2 regions of the Paenibacillus sp. FSL R5-0912 genome follow, and region 1 is predicted to be linked to the other one. Evidence: a T-box and tRNA genes for the amino acid it is inferred to sense, from the RefSeq annotation. Region 1 holds a T-box; the other holds one or more tRNA genes.
What was found. A T-box is a leader RNA that pairs with one kind of tRNA and senses whether it is charged. The one in region 1 lies ahead of trpS (tryptophan--tRNA ligase), so its partner is inferred to be a tRNA-Trp.

Region 1 (3,382 bases):
GTGTGCTCCACTCACCCCGCTGTGGAACATTCGAAGTCCCATCCGGATATTCAGGCTTTTCTGTACTTTACCTCTTACGCTGTCGCCGAGGTCGAAGAGCTGCCCTCGGGTTATATTGTACGCTGGGGGGATGTTCGTTATTTACACCGTAAGCAATTCCCGTTTGTTGCAGTACTGGTCATGGACAACCAGTATCACCCGCTGAATACTTATGTAGGCTGGCTCAGCAGTGAGAAGCTGGATGAACGCTTCGCCATTGATCCGGGAACAGTTAAGACCTAGCAGCGTAAACAATGCATACCTGAAGATGGCTGGCATCCGCCCTTGCGGATGCCAGCTTTTTAGTTTATGTGGCAATGAGTTGAAGTTCACCCTGTATTGTCCGGCCGGGATGTTGAGAGTGTTGTATATAATGCAACTCTGAGCCTTAGATATTGGGATTACTTTAAGAATTGTTGTATGAAATACAGCAATCCCCCCGCTTAGCGGCTATGGAGGAGAAGAATGTTGCCTTTTGTGCAACAATTTTCAATTAGGGCGATTTAATAAAGGAAATGTTGTATTCTGTGCAGGATTCCGTCATTGGACCTTTACATAAACATTCCTATCTCTAGCTAAGCTTAACCAGCAGGTTAAATCTTCCTGAGGTCTATTTCTCTTGCCGCCTCTTGACGCCCCGGACCGCATAAGGCACAATCACAATAAAGCGGTTACAGTTAATAGTTCATGATATGAATTGAAAATCCCGGGGTGCATAAAGCACTCCGGGACTCACTCCACCGCTATTGCAGCAGAAAGGAAGGCTGGAACATATGGGTAAAGGTCTGTCACTGTGGTTCGCCTGCTCTTCAATTCTCATACTTACGGCAGCTTCCATTTCAATCAGCTATAACATTTGGCTGGCGCTGCTGCTCGGTACCCTGTGCGTGCTCAACATTGGCTGGGGCTTCATCATCAAAGCCCGGCTGAGACGCAAGGCCGAGCGCAAGCTGCCCTCCTCTTAACGGTAAGGCAGGAAGCCCATCCGTTCCTTCACGCCTTCCAGTGTCCGGGCAGCACTGCTGCGCGCGCTTTCGGCACCTTGAGCCAGAATATCGCCCAGTGTGCCTGAGCTGCGGATCTCATGGTATCTCTGCTGGATGGGTTCAAGCAGGGCAACGATTACTTCGCCAAGATCTTTTTTGAAGCCGCCGTACATTTGCCCTTCATACTTGTCCGCTATCTGCTGGAGGCTCATTCCCGAGCATTCGGCATAGATACTCATCAGGTTGCTGATCTCAGGCTTATTGGCCGGATCAAATACCACTTCGCGTCCTGAATCCGTGGTTGCGCGGCTGATCTTTTTACGGATGATATCCGGCGGATCCAGCAGACCGATTCTGCTGCCGGCATTAGGGTCGCTTTTGCTCATTTTTTTGGTCCCGTCATCCAGAGACATAATCCGCGCTCCGACTTCAGGAATATACGGCTCAGGAATAGTGAAGAAATCACCGAACCGGTGATTGAAGCGCCCCGCCAAGTCGCGGGTCAGCTCCAGATGCTGCTTCTGGTCTTCACCCACCGGTACCAGATCGGCGTTGTAGACCAGGATATCTGCAGCCATCAGCGATGGATACACGAATAATCCGGCTCCTACGGATTCTTTGCCTGCCGATTTATCCTTAAACTGCGTCATCCGTTCCAGCTCACCCATAGCAGTCAGTGTCGTCAGAATCCATCCCAGCTCAGCATGCTGAGGCACGTGGGACTGCATGTAGACATGGGAGATGGCAGGATCAATGCCTGCAGCCAGATACAATGCAGCTACCGATTCCGAATTCTCACGAAGGGCAGCGGGATCTTGGGCAACCGTAATGGCATGCAGATCCACCACCATAAAGTAACATTCATATTCCCTTTGAAGCTTGACGAAATTCTTGATCGCTCCGATGTAATTTCCGAGTGTGAGCGAACCGCTGGGCTGAATCCCCGATAATACCTTTTTAGCCATGATCTTTATCCTCCATCATCTGTATATTCCGTGTGCGCCAGGACGCAAAAAGGCCCCACATCCGCAAGGGACGTGAGACCGTGGTACCACCCTTATTCGCTGCTCCTAAGTCATCCCTGGGGGACAGGCAAGCAGCCTTAGCTTCCGTTAACGGGGAAGAGCCGGCCGGTCTACTGAAGGCTTATTCAGCCCGTTCGATCGCGGCGCTCAAGGGTCCATTCGGTCAGAGGTGCACCACCGGTTCACATCAGCCACCGGCTTTCTGAAGGTGCAGTCCATTGCTTACTTGTCCCTGTCATCACGTTGTTGTCATTCATTGTTGCCTTCATCATAGTGCGTGCCGGAGAAGTTGTCAAATCTCTAACCACCGTCACTTAAATCTGGTATGATAAGGATATTCGTGTATGATCTGATTACAGTTTATCAAAGGAGCATATCTCTTATGAAACAGGTGACCAAAGGGCAGTGGAACGGTTATGATACGTACATTTTGCATAGCCGTGAGCTGGAAGTCACGCTTTTGCCCCGGCTGGGGAACAATGTAATTTCCTTATGGGACCGCAAGGAGGAGCGGCAAATCCTGCGCCAGCCTGATGAAAGCGACTTGGCTTTTTATATTCAGAAACCTTATCACTTTGGCATTCCGCTTCTGGTACCGCCCGGCCGTATCCGAAACGGGCAGTTCGCGTTCGATGGCACCAGCTACCAGTTCGACCGGAATTCAGGCGATCATCATATTCACGGCCTGCACCGTACCCAAGCCTGGTGTGTCAGCGATATTGAAGAAGACGAGGAAGGCTGCGCGGTAACAACCGAATTCACAACTACGGATGATCCGGAGTGGATCAGGCAATTTCCCGAGCCGCTGAAGCTTGAGATGACATTCCGCCTGCAGGGGCCTGACCTGGTGCAGACACTTAAGGTTACCCATCTGGGCGGCAGTCGCATTCCATTTGGTATCGGCTATCATACATGGTTTATGCTGGACGGCGCCCCTGAGCGCTGGAGCATAACACTCCCTGTGCAAAGCGTTTATGAGCTAAATAACGAACTCCTGCCCAGCGGACATTTATTACCGCTCGGTGAATTCGATAGTCTTAACAGCCATATGAACCTCCAAGGCAAGAATCTGGATACGGCCCTGAGGATGGATGATCATCAGCCTGCCGAAGCGTTACTCATGCGCGATGACGGCTACGGACTGCGTTATTCGGTGGACAAGGAACATTTCCGCCACTGGGTCCTCTATACCAAAGGAGAGGCTGACCAGTTCCTCTGCATTGAACCGCTCACCTGGCTTCCGGATGCGCCGAATCTCCAGCAGGACGCTTCCTTCACAGGAATGCTTACGCTTGAACCGGGCCAGACACTGGTGCTTGGCAGCAGCTTGCA
Region 2 (3,382 bases), 180 kb from region 1:
TGTGAAGATGCAGGTTACCCGCGACAAGACGGAAAGACCCCATGGAGCTTTACTGCAGCTTGATATTGAATTTGGGTACGATCTGTACAGGATAGGTGGGAGCCGGTGAGGCAGGAGCGCAAGCTTCTGCGGAGGCGCCGTTGGGATACCACCCTGATCGTATCTAGGTTCTAACCTGGTACCCTAAGCGGGTACGGGGACCGTGTCAGGCGGGCAGTTTGACTGGGGCGGTCGCCTCCTAAAGAGTAACGGAGGCGTTCAAAGGTTCCCTCAGAATGGTTGGAAATCATTCGCAGAGTGCAAAGGCATAAGGGAGCTTGACTGCGAGACCTACAAGTCGAGCAGGGACGAAAGTCGGACTTAGTGATCCGGTGGTACCGCATGGAAGGGCCATCGCTCAACGGATAAAAGCTACCCTGGGGATAACAGGCTTATCTCCCCCAAGAGTCCACATCGACGGGGAGGTTTGGCACCTCGATGTCGGCTCATCGCATCCTGGGGCTGAAGTAGGTCCCAAGGGTTGGGCTGTTCGCCCATTAAAGCGGTACGCGAGCTGGGTTCAGAACGTCGTGAGACAGTTCGGTCCCTATCTGTCGTGGGCGCAGGAAATTTGAGAGGAGCTGTCCTTAGTACGAGAGGACCGGGATGGACGTACCGCTGGTGCATCAGTTGTTCCGCCAGGAGCATGGCTGAGTAGCTACGTACGGACGGGATAAGCGCTGAAAGCATCTAAGCGTGAAGCCCCCCTCAAGATGAGATTTCCCAACTAGTAAGACCCCTTGAAGACGACGAGGTAGATAGGTTGGAGGTGGAAGTGCAGCAATGCATGGAGCTGACCAATACTAATCGGTCGAGGGCTTATCCAAATTTCTTAGAGCGCAGATTCGTTTCGGATTCAGTTTTCAGGCGATCAAGCTTGATATGTATATTCCCTGATAGCTCAGTTGGTAGAGCACTCGACTGTTAATCGAGTTGTCACAGGTTCGAGTCCTGTTCGGGGAGCCATTTGGAGAGGTGTCCGAGTTTGGCCGAAGGAGCACGATTGGAAATCGTGTAGGCGCCACAAGCGTCTCGAGGGTTCGAATCCCTCTCTCTCCGTAGCTTTACTTTACAAGTAGTTAACAGCATGGCTCGTTGGTCAAGGGGTTAAGACACCTCCCTTTCACGGAGGTAACATGGGTTCGAATCCCATACGAGTCACCAATTTCTTCTTCGATTAATGGGATGAGAATTCCCTGGGTTCGTTGAAGCATAGGCATCGTAAGGAATACATCGCAATCTCGTAACGGAGTGGAGAGTATCTCATACGAGTCATATATGGAGGCTTAGCTCAGCTGGGAGAGCATCTGCCTTACAAGCAGAGGGTCGGGGGTTCGAACCCCTCAGCCTCCACCATCTATCTTTTAATAGAATAGATCTTTAACATTGACGCGGGGTGGAGCAGCCCGGTAGCTCGTCGGGCTCATAACCCGAAGGCCGCAGGTTCAAATCCTGCCCCCGCAACCAATTTGGAACCGTGGTGTAGTTGGCCTAACATGCCTGCCTGTCACGCAGGAGATCGCGGGTTCGAATCCCGTCGGTTCCGCCATCTTTATGAAAAAATGTTCGGCTCGGTAGCTCAGTCGGTAGAGCAAAGGACTGAAAATCCTTGTGTCGGGGGTTCGATTCCCTCCCGCGCCACCATATTTCTTACAACTTAATACGCCGGTGTAGCTCAATTGGTAGAGCAACTGACTTGTAATCAGTAGGTTGGGGGTTCAAGTCCTCTCGCCGGCACCATCCTCGGAGGCTTAGCGAAGTGGCCAAACGCATCAGACTGTAAATCTGCTCACGTACGTGTTCGGTGGTTCGAATCCATCAGCCTCCACCATTTTTAGGGGCATAGTTTAAAGGTAGAACAACGGTCTCCAAAACCGTTGGTGTGGGTTCAATTCCTGCTGCCCCTGCCAAGTAATATCCTATAAAATTTAATATGGCGATCGTGGCGAAGTGGTTAACGCACCGGATTGTGGTTCCGGCATTCGTGGGTTCGAGACCCATCGGTCGCCCCATTTCTTTTATAAGAGTTATAAGGCATTGCAATTAAATAAGCTTCATATGGCGACTGTGGCGAAGGGGTTAACGCACCGGATTGTGGTTCCGGCATTCGTGGGTTCGAGACCCATCAGTCGCCCCATTTTATTAAATCAAATGTTGGGGATTAGCCAAGCGGTAAGGCAACGGACTTTGACTCCGTCATTCATAGGTTCGATTCCTATATCCCCAGCCATTATATGCGGACGTGGCTCAGCGGTAGAGCATCGCCTTGCCAAGGCGAGGGTCGCGGGTTCGATTCCCGTCGTCCGCTCCATTTTTTGGTGCCATAGCCAAGTGGTAAGGCAAAGCTCTGCAAAAGCTTTATCCCCAGTTCAAATCTGGGTGGCACCTCCATTTTATTTTAGAATCAATTGTAAATAATATGTATATGCCGGCGTGGCGGAATGGCAGACGCGCTCGACTCAAAATCGAGTGGGAAACCGTGGAGGTTCGAGTCCTCTCGCCGGTATCTGCTAAAAGAGTTCATCAGAGATATTCTCTGGTGGGCTCTTTTTTCTTTTTATTTGAGCTGTATTCTCTTACTCCAGTTATGCGTAGAACTATCAAGATCCAGGCAATCTTTATCAGAACCAACAAATTGATTTCTAGCCGCACCTAGACCAACGATACCTCATGCCTGCCCCCACAGCTAAGGGAACACTAATACCGGAAGCTACCGCCCCGCATAGATTCAGGGAAACAGAATATCCCACTGTCCATAGTACCCATTTGCTGCGGAAACTCCCGTTTGATCAGGCTCGGAAGTAATACATTACATAGGGGAATAGCAAACCTCAGAATTGCAGTTCCAACATACAAGGTCACTCCGCCCGATTACGACTGAACAGCAATGGTCCCACCGATGTGAGGGGAGCACGCAAATTCGCTGCGATAAAAATAATTCCTACGATCATGAACCAGAGTGTCGCTTGCTTGCGAATACCGGTTCTGGAGACGGACAGCTTCCTCAGCTTTATGACCATCCTGATTGGCAATGGCTTGATAAATCAGGTCATAGGAGTCGAGATAAAAGCCGCATCTTTGCTTCGTTTCCAAAACCATGTTCTGACCTCCAGGCTCTCGAACTTATCGGTATGCTGAATCACTTTTCTTATTACTGACCCCAAAATACTGGAGGAGCAGACATAAGTCCCATCCCCTTGCCTGGTCTTCAGCAGAAGAGCAGAGAAGCGGCCCTCAAAAATGAGCGTCCGCTTCATTTTAAATAATTTATAATTCTTCGGAATAAAATGCTTTGGATACTGCCTCTGTGGCTTTATCAATAAAAGCTGCAACTTTACTGGGG

Region 2: it has a tRNA-Trp gene. The T-box ahead of trpS (tryptophan--tRNA ligase) is inferred to sense a tRNA for this amino acid. The anticodon was not compared.

What each region holds. Positions count from the first base shown of each region.
Region 1 covers NZ_CP009282.1:6,539,103-6,542,484, forward strand. Annotated here, with positions in the region: gene R50912_RS27540 (metal-dependent hydrolase) at 1-282, shown strand, start outside; gene R50912_RS27545 (hypothetical protein) at 813-1,004, shown strand; gene trpS (tryptophan--tRNA ligase) at 1,001-1,990, opposite strand; T-box leader at 2,054-2,298, opposite strand; gene R50912_RS27555 (aldose 1-epimerase) at 2,433-3,382, shown strand, end outside.
Region 2 covers NZ_CP009282.1:6,720,696-6,724,077, reverse strand. Annotated here, with positions in the region: rRNA gene R50912_RS28415 (23S ribosomal RNA) at 1-866, shown strand, start outside; tRNA gene R50912_RS28410 (tRNA-Asn) at 930-1,005, shown strand; tRNA gene R50912_RS28405 (tRNA-Ser) at 1,009-1,098, shown strand; tRNA gene R50912_RS28400 (tRNA-Glu) at 1,129-1,203, shown strand; tRNA gene R50912_RS28395 (tRNA-Val) at 1,320-1,395, shown strand; tRNA gene R50912_RS28390 (tRNA-Met) at 1,430-1,506, shown strand; tRNA gene R50912_RS28385 (tRNA-Asp) at 1,511-1,588, shown strand; tRNA gene R50912_RS28380 (tRNA-Phe) at 1,608-1,683, shown strand; tRNA gene R50912_RS28375 (tRNA-Thr) at 1,704-1,779, shown strand; tRNA gene R50912_RS28370 (tRNA-Tyr) at 1,785-1,870, shown strand; tRNA gene R50912_RS28365 (tRNA-Trp) at 1,876-1,949, shown strand; tRNA gene R50912_RS28360 (tRNA-His) at 1,976-2,051, shown strand; tRNA gene R50912_RS28355 (tRNA-His) at 2,101-2,176, shown strand; tRNA gene R50912_RS28350 (tRNA-Gln) at 2,195-2,269, shown strand; tRNA gene R50912_RS28345 (tRNA-Gly) at 2,276-2,350, shown strand; tRNA gene R50912_RS28340 (tRNA-Cys) at 2,357-2,430, shown strand; tRNA gene R50912_RS28335 (tRNA-Leu) at 2,467-2,545, shown strand; partial or broken gene R50912_RS35380 (MFS transporter) at 2,700-2,990, opposite strand; gene R50912_RS36525 (hypothetical protein) at 2,911-3,138, opposite strand; gene R50912_RS28325 (TetR/AcrR family transcriptional regulator) at 3,307-3,382, opposite strand, start outside.